Regions from separate parts of the Paenibacillus bovis genome, predicted to be linked through region 2. Evidence: a T-box and tRNA genes for the amino acid it is inferred to sense, from the RefSeq annotation. Region 2 holds a T-box; the other holds one or more tRNA genes.
The links. The T-box of region 2 lies ahead of AR543_RS14900 (glutamine--tRNA ligase/YqeY domain fusion protein). A T-box ahead of a tRNA ligase gene usually reads a tRNA of that ligase, here a tRNA-Gln.
Positions count from the first base shown of each region.

Region 1 (6,146 bases), 2.1 Mb from region 2:
GAAGGTTTACCGGTAGGTATCGAATTCCTGGGTCGCCCCTTTGAGGAAAGTACCCTGATCAAACTGGCTTACAGTTATGAACAAGGTACCCATAACCGCAAACCACCCGCCCTCACCCCATAAATAACAAGTAGAACAGAAAAGAATGCAAACGAACGCATCCAAATTATATAGAAGAATATACACTTGGTATTGCGATAGACTGAAGTAGAGAATAATTAAAAAAAGAAAAGATAACAGACAAAAGATAAAAGATAAAGATAAAGATAAAGACTGCTGCTGCAACCAAAAAACGATCTTCCAGACAGATCATATTCTGTCTGAAGATCGTTTTTTCATATTATCTGTTCCACCATTCAAGATGTCTTATGATTTGTTCCTGTTCAACTTCCACGCTACCGTAATTAAACGCTTTTACCTAAAGAAGGAACACAGTCTGTGTCTCCTCCTTGTTTGTTATTTTGCCATCCGGGAAATCATCCCACTCATTAAAATACTTCAGAAATCATTTCAAAAACCACTTCAAATAGTCAGTCATTCCGAAAATAATCGTGGACTAATCTTCAAATAGTTTTTAGAAGAAATCCATTAGATATGGAGTAGTCCTCGTTATACGACTCTCCAGAATAGCAACGGCTTCCTCTTTACCGGTTAATCGTTCCCAACGATACAATTCCGATGGACGTTGGTATCCCATCAACATAGCTGTTAATGTCTGAATATCCGTCTGAATACTGCTGTACTGCTGAATATCCTGCTGTACACCTTCAGGAAGCTCACTACGCTGACTCACTTGAGCCTGACCGGATTCATTGATAAGCAGTTCCCATATCCCTTCATTCCATCCGGCAACCGAATCATTGACCGTAATAGTAACAACCTGTACGGCTCCCGGAGTAAACGGATACTGTTCCAGAAATTGCTTTACATTTACTATTCTAGCCATGAAGTAAGGAGTAATCTGCTGCTGAATGCGTGGATCACGCAGCAGATAAGGAAGACTGTCATCGACTGGAGCTTTGAGTGTAACCTCGTTAATCATGGAATCATGATTGGCGATATAGGTCCACAGCGCCTGCCGCGACGATTCATCCAGATAAACGAGCTCATCAATCTCCATCTTCCGTGCTTTCACTTCATATAGCAAATAACCACGAGCTTGTCCGGCTGCATCATAATAGATTGCCGTCTGGGTCACCTCCGAATCCAGAACAGAATAAGTCCACCATTCTTCGGTTCGTATCAATGTGCCATTATATTGAGCAGCATAGGCATCATATACCGTGTTCAATAGCTTAATATCTTTTATACCCCGTTTTACCTGGCCTTCCGACTGGACTTTGGCAGGTAAAAGGGCTGTAGGAATGATATAGGTTTTGTAGTCGATGTAGAGCTCCCATCCGTATTTACGATAAAAAGGAAAATAAAACGGATGCAGAAACGAAACCGACTGCCCCGATTCATTCATGAGCTGCAAAGCATGTCGCAGCAGCTGGTCAACAAATCCCTGTCGTCTTTTCTCCGGCCAGGTAGCTACACTTGCAATTCCGCCCATAGCATAACGCTGCCCCTGTATGTACGTCTCCATCGGCAGCAAAGTAAGCTGCGCACTTAACTCTCCTTCTTCAAAAACACCCCAGACGGTGTCCGGCTTAAAGCGAGGCTTGATCTCTTCCAGTTCCTCTGTCGATTTACGGTATTGAAAAGCATACATCGACAGCTCCATACGCTGTCCAAATTCTTCTGCGGTTAATTGCCTGATTTCCATCCTGCTCATCCCCTCATTCGAATAATTATGATTTTCCAGAACCTATAGTTAGTATTTTCTAGAACAGTTAAGATCTTTTAGAACCTTTAGAACCGGATGCTTATCAAGACATAATATAGCTGCTCCGCAATAAGCCGACTCCCAAAAACTGTGAAGCACATTATGAAGTGACTATGAAGCGGACTATATCGTTTAATTATGGCATTTCATTTTACTCTATTGCAATCTTCTCATTGTACCAGTAATTGCTGCCTACTTCCTGATGTCTACTTCCTATAATCTATACTCTTCAACGTAATTCATTTCAAATACTGATATACTGAATTTATGATTTACTTCTTACCTGTAATACGTTATATTAAATTAGTATCTGGTACTAATACCAGGCACTAATATATATATTAAATTAAGATACATCAAATATTAAAATACGTTTGCTACCTCTTTATAATTTATCCTAATTGGTTGTTGTTCCTCTTCTTTAATTCCTCATTTTGTTCCATGCTCTATCAAATATAATTTTTGCACACATCCTAATCCATACCCATACTTAGTTGAGGTGAATGATATGACTGTATCTACCGCTAGAATTACAGCATTGGGTGCTTATGTACCCGAGCATAGAATTACGAATGCCGATCTGGAGCAAATGGTCGAGACTTCAGATGAATGGATTGTACAGCGTACCGGTATACGTGAACGCAGAGCTGCCGCAGCAGACCAGTTTAGCTCTGATCTCGGTATAGCGGCTATTCAAAATATGCTAAATAACCATCCTGTTCAATTGGATGATGTAGAACTTATTCTTGTCGCTACCACGACAGCAGATTACCAATTTCCAAGTGTAGCCACTCAGATTCAGTCTCATTTTAATATTTCTCGTGCAGGCGCACTTGATCTCAATGCGACTTGTGCGGGTTTTGTATACGCTCTTCATATGGCCAACAGCTTTATTACTTCGGGTCTACATCGCAAAGTGCTTGTAGTCGCTGCCGAGACCATGACCAAAGTAGTTGATTACACCGATCGCAACACCTGTATATTATTTGGCGATGGCGCCGGTGCGGCACTCGTAGAATACGATGCACAAGCGCCAAGCTTTATCGGAACAGTAACCGATAGTGATGGCAGCGGAGGCTGTCATGTATATCGCAGTGGCCTGTCTGATAAGATTGCAGGAGCAACAATGAATGGAGACGGCAAGATCTACCAAAATGGCCGGGAAGTCTACAAATGGGCTGTTCGCACAGTGCCTCAGGGAATCCAACGATTGTTGCTGCAAACCGGATATACCCTTGATAAAATCAATTGGTTCGCACCTCATAGTGCCAATCTGAAAATGATTGATTCCATTACTGAAAAATCCGGTCTATCTCCAGCCCAGGCGCTGACCAGTGCAGAATGGTATGGCAATACTTCATCTGCTTCTATTCCTCTCGCTATGAAGCAGGGTATTGAAGACAACAAGCTAAAATCCGGAGATACACTTATTATGTATGGGTTTGGAGCCGGTTTAACGCAAATGGGAATGCTCATCAAATGGAATCCCAAATCCTAACAATTACTGGATAAACTAAAAAGGATGCCTGACATAGTCAGACATCCTTTTCTTATTAAGCGGGTGATGGGAATCGAACCCACGCTATCAGCTTGGAAGGCTGAAGTTCTACCATTGAACTACACCCGCGGATCAAGGGATCAAGATCTGATCAAGTAACATATGGTTACCTTATCAAACCCAAAACAGAAATGCCATACTGCTAAGTAGCAAGAAAGCTTACGCTATTTGCTTTAACATTCTGACACCCAAAATATATATGGAGCGGACGACGGGAATCGAACCCGCGACCCTCGCCTTGGCAAGGCGATGCTCTACCGCTGAGCCACGTCCGCGTAATAAGGATGCGGTCGAGAGGACTCGAACCTCCACGGGGGTAAGCCCACACGGACCTGAACCGTGCGCGTCTGCCAATTCCGCCACGACCGCATATTACAAAGAAAAACTATATTCCATTTACAAAAGGTAAATGGTGAGCCATGAAGGACTCGAACCTTCGACACCCTGATTAAAAGTCAGGTGCTCTACCAACTGAGCTAATGGCTCTAATAATGGCTGGGGATATAGGATTTGAACCTATGCATGACGGAGTCAAAGTCCGTTGCCTTACCGCTTGGCTAATCCCCAATATTAAGAACATAAAGGGCGATCGACGGGAATTGAACCCGCGAATGTCGGATTCACAGTCCGATGCGTTAACCCCTTCGCCACGACCGCCATGTTAAATCCCCATTAAAAGCAGAAACTACTTTTAATTCGAAAAAATGGTGCCGGCGAGAGGATTTGAACCCCCGACCTACTGATTACAAGTCAGTTGCTCTACCAACTGAGCTACACCGGCATATTAATAAAATTTCCAAAGATATTTGAATATTATAGCAACAAATATCAAGCATAATATTCAAATTTAAAGCCATCTTTTTCACCATTTCCAGTTATTTGTTTAGCAACGAATAACGAAATGGCCGAAAAAAAATCCCCAATGGGGAAACGCTTGGCAACGTCCTACTCTCCCAGGACCCTGCGGTCCAAGTACCATCGGCGCTGGAGGGCTTAACGGTCGTGTTCGGGATGGGTACGTGTGGAACCCCTCCGCCATCATCACCAAACGTCTTACTTACCAGGTTAATCACCTGAAAACTGAATCCGAAACGAAACACCGCTGCTTTAGAAGCTTATTTGGATAAGCCCTCGACCGATTAGTATTGGTCAGCTCCATGCATTGCTGCACTTCCACCCCCAACCTATCTACCTCGTCGTCTTCAAGGGGTCTTACTAGTTGGGAAATCTCATCTTGAGGGGGGCTTCACGCTTAGATGCTTTCAGCGCTTATCCCGTCCGCACGTAGCTACCCAGCGATGCTCCTGGCGGAACAACTGGTACACCAGCGGTGCGTCCATCCCGGTCCTCTCGTACTAAGGACAGCTCCTCTCAAATTTCCTGCGCCCACGACAGATAGGGACCGAACTGTCTCACGACGTTCTGAACCCAGCTCGCGTACCGCTTTAATGGGCGAACAGCCCAACCCTTGGGACCTACTTCAGCCCCAGGATGCGATGAGCCGACATCGAGGTGCCAAACCTCCCCGTCGATGTGGACTCTTGGGGGAGATAAGCCTGTTATCCCCAGGGTAGCTTTTATCCGTTGAGCGATGGCCCTTCCATGCGGTACCACCGGATCACTAAGCCCGACTTTCGTCCCTGCTCGACTTGTAGGTCTCGCAGTCAAGCTCCCTTATGCCTTTACACTCTTCGAATGATTTCCAACCATTCTGAGGGAACCTTAGGGCGCCTCCGTTACATTTTAGGAGGCGACCGCCCCAGTCAAACTGCCCACCTGACACGGTCCCTGTACCGGATCACGGTACCAGGTTAGAACTCAGATGCGATCAGGGTGGTATCCCAACGGCGCCTCCAAGGAAGCTTGCGCTCCCTCTTCGTAGGCTCCCACCTATCCTGTACAAATCGCACCCCAGTTCAATATCAAGCTGCAGTAAAGCTCCATGGGGTCTTTCCGTCTTGTCGCGGGTAACCTGCATCTTCACAGGTATTAAAATTTCACCGGATCTCTCGTTGAGACAGCGCCCAAATCGTTACGCCATTCGTGCGGGTCAGAATTTACCTGACAAGGAATTTCGCTACCTTAGGACCGTTATAGTTACGGCCGCCGTTTACTGGGGCTTCGGTTCATAGCTTCGCTTGCGCTAACCACTCCCCTTAACCTTCCAGCACCGGGCAGGCGTCAGCCCGTATACTTCGCCTTGCGGCTTCGCACAGACCTGTGTTTTTGCTAAACAGTCGCTTGGGCCTTTTCACTGCGGCCCCCTCGTGCTATTCACACTACCGGGGCACCCCTTCTCCCGAAGTTACGGGGTCATTTTGCCGAGTTCCTTAACGAGAGTTCTTCCGCGCGCCTTAGAATTCTCTTCTCGCCCACCTGTGTCGGTTTGCGGTACGGGCACCTGCTTCCTGGCTAGAGGCTTTTCTTGGCAGTGTGAGATCATGACCTTCGCTACTGTAATTTTCGCTCCCCATCACAGCCTGGCCTTGGAGCATGCGGATTTACCTACATGCAAGCCTCACTGCTTAGACGGACATCCATCAGTCCGCGTCACTACCCTCCTGCGTCACCCCATTGCTCATAACGGCTTTCGGTGGTACAGGAATTTCAACCTGTTGTCCGTCGACTACGCCTTTCGGCCTCGCCTTAGGTCCCGACTTACCCTGAGAGGACGAGCCTTCCTCAGGAACCCTTGGGCTTTCGGCGGATCAGATTCTCACTGATCTTTTCGTTACTCATACCGGCATTCTCACTTGAATT
Region 1 covers NZ_CP013023.1:1,357,783-1,363,928, reverse strand. Annotated here, with positions in the region: gene AR543_RS05825 (amidase family protein) at 1-123, shown strand, start outside; gene AR543_RS05820 (GNAT family N-acetyltransferase) at 575-1,768, opposite strand; gene AR543_RS05815 (ketoacyl-ACP synthase III) at 2,337-3,326, shown strand; tRNA gene AR543_RS05810 (tRNA-Gly) at 3,385-3,455, opposite strand; tRNA gene AR543_RS05805 (tRNA-Gly) at 3,587-3,661, opposite strand; tRNA gene AR543_RS05800 (tRNA-Leu) at 3,672-3,755, opposite strand; tRNA gene AR543_RS05795 (tRNA-Lys) at 3,797-3,872, opposite strand; tRNA gene AR543_RS05790 (tRNA-Gln) at 3,879-3,953, opposite strand; tRNA gene AR543_RS05785 (tRNA-His) at 3,971-4,043, opposite strand; tRNA gene AR543_RS05780 (tRNA-Thr) at 4,092-4,167, opposite strand; rRNA gene rrf (5S ribosomal RNA) at 4,319-4,435, opposite strand; rRNA gene AR543_RS05770 (23S ribosomal RNA) at 4,506-6,146, opposite strand, start outside.
Region 1: it has a tRNA-Gln gene. The T-box ahead of AR543_RS14900 (glutamine--tRNA ligase/YqeY domain fusion protein) is inferred to sense a tRNA for this amino acid. The anticodon was not compared.

Region 2 (6,146 bases):
TCGCACCAAGAGCTATCGCCCAGGCAGCACCCAGTGTCTTTTTGGGTAGTCCGAATGATTGGGGAGAAGACGTTGACATAGAAGTAACCTTCTTTCTATTATTGTTTCCATGTCAACAATATAATATTTTTGTTTCCTAGTCAACAAAAATTTAAATATAAAAAACAGCCTTATTGTCATGCAGACAGGCTGTCTTTATAACTATACTGATAGTAGATGGTACTATTTTTGCTTATTCTTTAATTGATACTAATGCCCTGCTTTTGTATTTCCTGGTCGAGATGTTGACTGTACTTTTCTATAAATCTCAGCATACTGTCAAACTGTTCATCGGTAATCTGATCAAACACGATCTGATCACGCTGCTGGAATTCACGATGAAGCCTGTCGTGAATCGCAAATACAGATTCTCCCTGGTCAGTCAGTCTAAAATAAATCTCTTTTTTGTTATCCTGTTTTTGATAGCTCTGGATCAATTGCCGATCGATCAGTTTTTTGGTTATTTTGCTGATCGCACCACGGGTCATATACAGGGATTCGGCGAGCCGTGTGACATTGCACTCTGCATGTTTGCCAATGTAATCGATACAATGCACTTCCGAAGGCTTGTACCCCTCTAGACTGTGTTCCATTTTGTATTTGTTCAGCCAAGCCATTTTGTTAAATAATTCCCTGAATTCTGTCATGACCTGTTCCTGCTTGTTCATGGCCTGCCCTCCTGTCCGCTCTACTTTCTCCCCTATCATTTTAGCATCTTTTCTGCTGCAGCCCCAGTATCATCCATATTCTACTCGGCCAGCTGCTCCATATCGGGCTGCAGACGGTTTCGTAGTATATACAGCATGGCGGCTCCCACTACAAAAGCAGCGATATCCGAAATGACAAGAGACCAGACGACACCATGGAATCCATTAATCCGGTTCGCGATATACAATACAGGAATCAGTGTAACTCCCTGGATGATCGACATCACAAAAGCAGCTGTTCCCTGGCCGGTAGCCTGAAAAATCCCGGTAAACAGTGTCGTAATTCCAGTAATAAATAACGACAGGAAAGTAACATGCAAAATATAACTTCCCATTTCGATCAATAATGGATCATTGGTGAACAGACCAATCAGATGACCGGATACCAGATACACAACAGCACCAAATGCCACAGCCAATATTACAATACCCTGAATCGTAAACGTAATCGTCTGCTTCATCCGCAATCTGTTGGCCGCATAAGAGAAAGCAATGAGTGGCACTACACCTTCGCATAATCCCATCAGAATAAACTCGGGAAATTGCAGCAGCCGCGATGAAATGCCATAAGCCGCTACAGCCTGATCTCCATATTCAGTCAGAAATAAATTGAATATAAGCGACATCGCTCCCAAAAACAGACTCATGATAAATACAGGTACACCGATTTTGAGCACATTGCCCAGGATTTCTCGGGTTACTTTGAACCAGCGGATAGAAAGCGTCAGAAACCGGGTTCTCCAGCCTATATGAACTGCGTAAAATACATTTGCAGCCAGATTCGAGACAACTGTAGCTGACGCCACGCCGGTGACTCCCCAATGGAACACAAAAATAACCAGTACATCTAGTACAATATTGACTACCACACTAATAATCATGCCGATCATGGATGTAATCGCCGATCCTTCGGAACGAACAATATTTTCCAGTGTAAAACATAACACGATCACAGGCGAACCGATCAGCATCACTGTAACATAATCCTTGGTAAATTCGAATGAACTTGCTGCTGCTCCAAGACCGTAAACGATAGAGTTAATCAGCGGCAAGCCGGCAGCGATAACAAGCAACCCCAGTATCAGACTGCTGTAAAAAGCAAACGACGATACATGTTTGACATCATCATATCTTTTTTCTCCCAGCAAACGGGAAATAAAAGTACCGCTACCTATGCCAATCAGATTGCCGAGTGCCATTAGAGCCGCAAATAAAGGCAATGTGAGCGCCAGCGCTGTCAGCATGGCTGTATTGTGCAGAGTACCGAGAAAATAAGCATTTAAAATCGAATAAATCACACTCATTGACATCCCCAGCATCATCGGTACAGCAAAATGGGCAATCGCTTTGGCAACAGGAGCTTTCTCAAAATAATGGAGATTTTCAGCATCCATCTCTATTCCTACTTTCTTTTAATTTTATCTAACAGTGTTAGATTGTGCCTTACAGTGTTAGATGTTATCATACGAATATGAAGCTGTAAAGTATAAACTTACACTGTTAGATAAAAAGGACGGATATGATGAAAAAACAGCAACCACAGATTTCGGAAGAGCGTATTTTGGAAGCTTCCTGGGAACTTCTCGGTGAAGACGATATCGAAAAGTTCAGTCTAAGACGTCTGGCTACCCGGTTGAATATACAAGCGCCTTCCCTGTACTGGTATTTCAAAAGCAAACAGGATCTTTATCAGCGGCTTGCCAATCAGGTATGCAAAATGATTCTGGAAGAATTTGATTCAGATGGAGACTGGAAGCAGCAGATGACCGAGATCGCTGCGGTTATACGCCGCGTGCTTATGCGTTATCCCTGCTCGACCCAGATTATGATGATAACACTGCCCAATGAACCGGATATTATCCGTTTTACCAACCGGATGCTGCTTTGCGTAGAATCGACCCCGCTGCGATCCGATCAGAAATTTCAGGTAGTGACTACTTTTGTGAATTACATTTTTTATTTTGTAATGGATGACTACCAGCATCAGCGCAGTGTTGAAGCTATCTCCGATAATGGGGAGACCCTGCCGGGTGACAAAATGTTGTCCCTCCTAGATTCCATGAGCGAAGACGAAGCCGGTCTTTTCCGCCGAATGTTCAATAATAAAGGGTATGAGGTGATGGGTACCCATCAGTCTTTTGAATTTGGCTTAAAACTGATTTTGCTCGGGATTGAGCAGGCGATCAGGGACGAGGAGAATTAGAATCACAAAAAGCGCCGCTCGGCTATCCGAAGGGCGCTTTTTGTCGCAGTTTATGATAATTCAAAACGTTTACGATATGTTAAAACGAACAGGTATAGATACAGCTCTGTCTGCGTAAATTTTATCGTTTATTGCCTTTCCAGAAATCTTTGAGAGATACAATTCGGTTGAAGACAGGACGCTCAGCCGTTGTATAGTTAGAGTCTACACAGAAATAACCGTGTCGGATAAACTGGAAACGATCTCCTGCCGATGCTTGAAGAAGTGATGGTTCCGCTATACAGCCTATCATGCGGATCAGGGATTCCGGATTGATGCGTTCCTGCCAATCAACCGTCCCTGTAGACACCGCATCTGGTTCGCGGAGCAGTGAAGAGTACAGATGCGCCTCTATAGAAACACCGTGGGCAGCCGATACCCAGTGCAGCGTTGCTTTGACTTTGCGGTCTGTAAAGCCGCTGCCGCTTCGTGTCGCCGGATCATACGTGCAGTGCAGTTCCACGATCTCTCCTGAAAAAGGATCGTGAACGATATGCTCACAGCGAATAAAATAAGCTCCTTTCAGTCGCACTTCCACTCCCGGAGACAGACGGTGGAATCCACGAATCGGTTCCTCCATAAAGTCTTCCCGCTCTATCCAGAGCTCTCTCGTAAACGGAAGCTCCCGTGTACCCATTTCTTCATTCTCCGCATTGTTCTCTATGGTCAGCCACTCGGTTTTATTTGCAGGATAGTTGGTAATGACTACCTTGATCGGGTCCATTACGACCATGGCGCTGCGTGTGCCTGGCTTCAGGTTCTGACGAATAGTATGCTCTAGCATGGACATGTCCACAGTACTGCTGGTACGAATCATTCCAATCTCTCTGAAAAAGGAATGAATACTCTCTGGTGTATATCCCCGACGTCGCATTCCTTGCAGTGTAGGCAGTCGCGGATCATCCCATCCGTCGACGTAACCTCCTTCTACCAATTCGCGCAGATACCGTTTGCTTGTTACAACTCCTGTAATATTGAGCCGTCCGAACTCGCGTTGTTTGGGTGGCTCCTTCACTTCCAGTTCATGCAGTACCCATTCATACAGCGGCCGATGTTCTTTGAACTCGATCGAACAGAGTGAATGAGTAATTCCCTCCAGCATATCCTGGATCGGATGGGCAAAATCATACATCGGATATATACACCACTCTGTTCCTGTACGGTAATGCGGGGCGTGAATAATCCGGTACAATACGGGGTCCCGCAAAGTCATATTCGGAGAGGCCATATCGATCTTTGCCCGCAGCACCCGGGTTCCGGCATCATTTTGACCGGCGCGCATATCGGCCAGCAATGCCAGATTTTCTTCGACAGAGCGATTGCGATAAGGACTATTGATTCCGGGTTCGGTCAGGGTGCCACGGTACAGCGTCATTTCTTCCGGTGTCAGATCACAGACATAGGCTTTGTTTTTACGGATTAGCCGAATTGCTGCTTCATAATAATATTCCGCATAATCGGAGCCAAAATGCAATTGCGGACGATAGCCCAGCCACTCTATATCTTCAACAATCGAATGTACGTACTCCATACTTTCCTTGAGTGGATTGGTATCGTCCATCCGCAGCTTGAATACTCCTTCATACTGCCGGGCCAGCTCTGCATTGGTAATAATCGCAAAAGCACTGCCGATATGCAGATAACCGTTCGGCTCCGGTGGAAAACGGGTCGCTATAGGGCGACTATACACATGGTTACGAATATCTTCTTCAATTACTTTATGAATAAAATGGGAGTGATTCTCGTTCATTATCGTCATGGGGTGACCTCCTTGATATGGGTTCGGCTGTTACAACTGCCAGATCCTTCTTCTCGTTTATTGCGCTCGTTATACCGGAGATATTCCTTGTACGAACGAGATTACAGACACAACAAAAAAATCCCACCTCCAAGACATATAGTCTTGGGGACGAGATTCTGATCGCGGTGCCACCCCAGTTTGCGAATATATCACTATATCCGCCTTATCAGGTACGCCGCTATGCCAATCTGCTTTGATCAGCAGACGGTTGACGGTTATACCCTAGCTCTGTAACAGGAGCGCCTGTCGTACCATACCCGGTTGATCCGGTCCGATCCGCTGCTCAGAGGCTTGTTTCAAATAAGACTTTTTGACTCCTTTTCAGCGGCTGGAGCTCTCTGTACAAAAAGTGATTTATTCTACTCTTCTCATCATCGCATTTAATATTGGAACTATACTATCATTCGGAAGTGCATTTGACAATAGTTACATCTATGCAATCAACAGCAGCCACAGGTACAATCCCAGCAGCGTCAGGAACAGGGTCGGAATAGTCAGGATAATACCTGTTTTGAAATACGTTCCCCAGGAGATACGAATTCCTTTGCCATTCAGCACATGCAGCCAGAGCAATGTGGCGAGTGATCCAATCGGCGTCATCTTCGGGCCCAGATCGGATCCGATGACATTGGCATAGATCAGCCCTTCCTTGATCACTCCTGCAGCGGTAGTCCCATGAATAGCCAGCGCATTGATTAGCACTGTCGGGAGATTGTTCATGACAGAAGACAGTATGGCAGAGAGAAAGCCCATGCCCATGGTAGCCGTGAACAGCCCATGATCCGCGGTCACCTGAATCATGCCTGCCAATATGTCGGTCAAACCTGCATTACGCAGACCATATACTACCACATACATCCCGATCGAGAAAAATACAATTGCCCAAGGGGCACCTTTGACTACTTCACGTGTCGGCACTGCTTCACTGCGGTTCGCCATAATCAGGAAAAAGACAGCAATCACTCCCGCGACGAGCGAGACCGGAATATCAAAAAATTCACTAACAAAATAACCTACCAACAGCAATCCCAGTACCCACCAGGACAGTCGGAACATACGGATATCCTTGATCGCATCTACCGGAGGCTTGAGATTGCTCTCGTCAAATGTACCTGGAATACTTTTGCGGAAAAAGATGTACAGCACCAGAATACTGGCTCCGAGGGCAAACAGATTCGGTACTATCATCCGGCCCGCATATTCCATAAAAGTAATATGGAAATAGTCTGCCGAGACAATATTCACCAGATTGCTGACTACCAGCGGCAATGAAGTAGTATCGGCAATAAAACCGCTCGCCATAATAAACGGCAGAATATGCTTGTCACTCAGCTTCAGCGCACGCACCATTGCCAGA
Region 2 covers NZ_CP013023.1:3,502,953-3,509,098, forward strand. Annotated here, with positions in the region: gene AR543_RS14880 (DHA2 family efflux MFS transporter permease subunit) at 1-79, opposite strand, end outside; gene AR543_RS14885 (MarR family transcriptional regulator) at 240-707, opposite strand; gene AR543_RS14890 (MATE family efflux transporter) at 788-2,140, opposite strand; gene AR543_RS14895 (TetR/AcrR family transcriptional regulator) at 2,269-2,949, shown strand; gene AR543_RS14900 (glutamine--tRNA ligase/YqeY domain fusion protein) at 3,071-4,747, opposite strand; T-box leader at 4,891-5,173, opposite strand; gene AR543_RS14905 (arsenic transporter) at 5,222-6,146, opposite strand, start outside.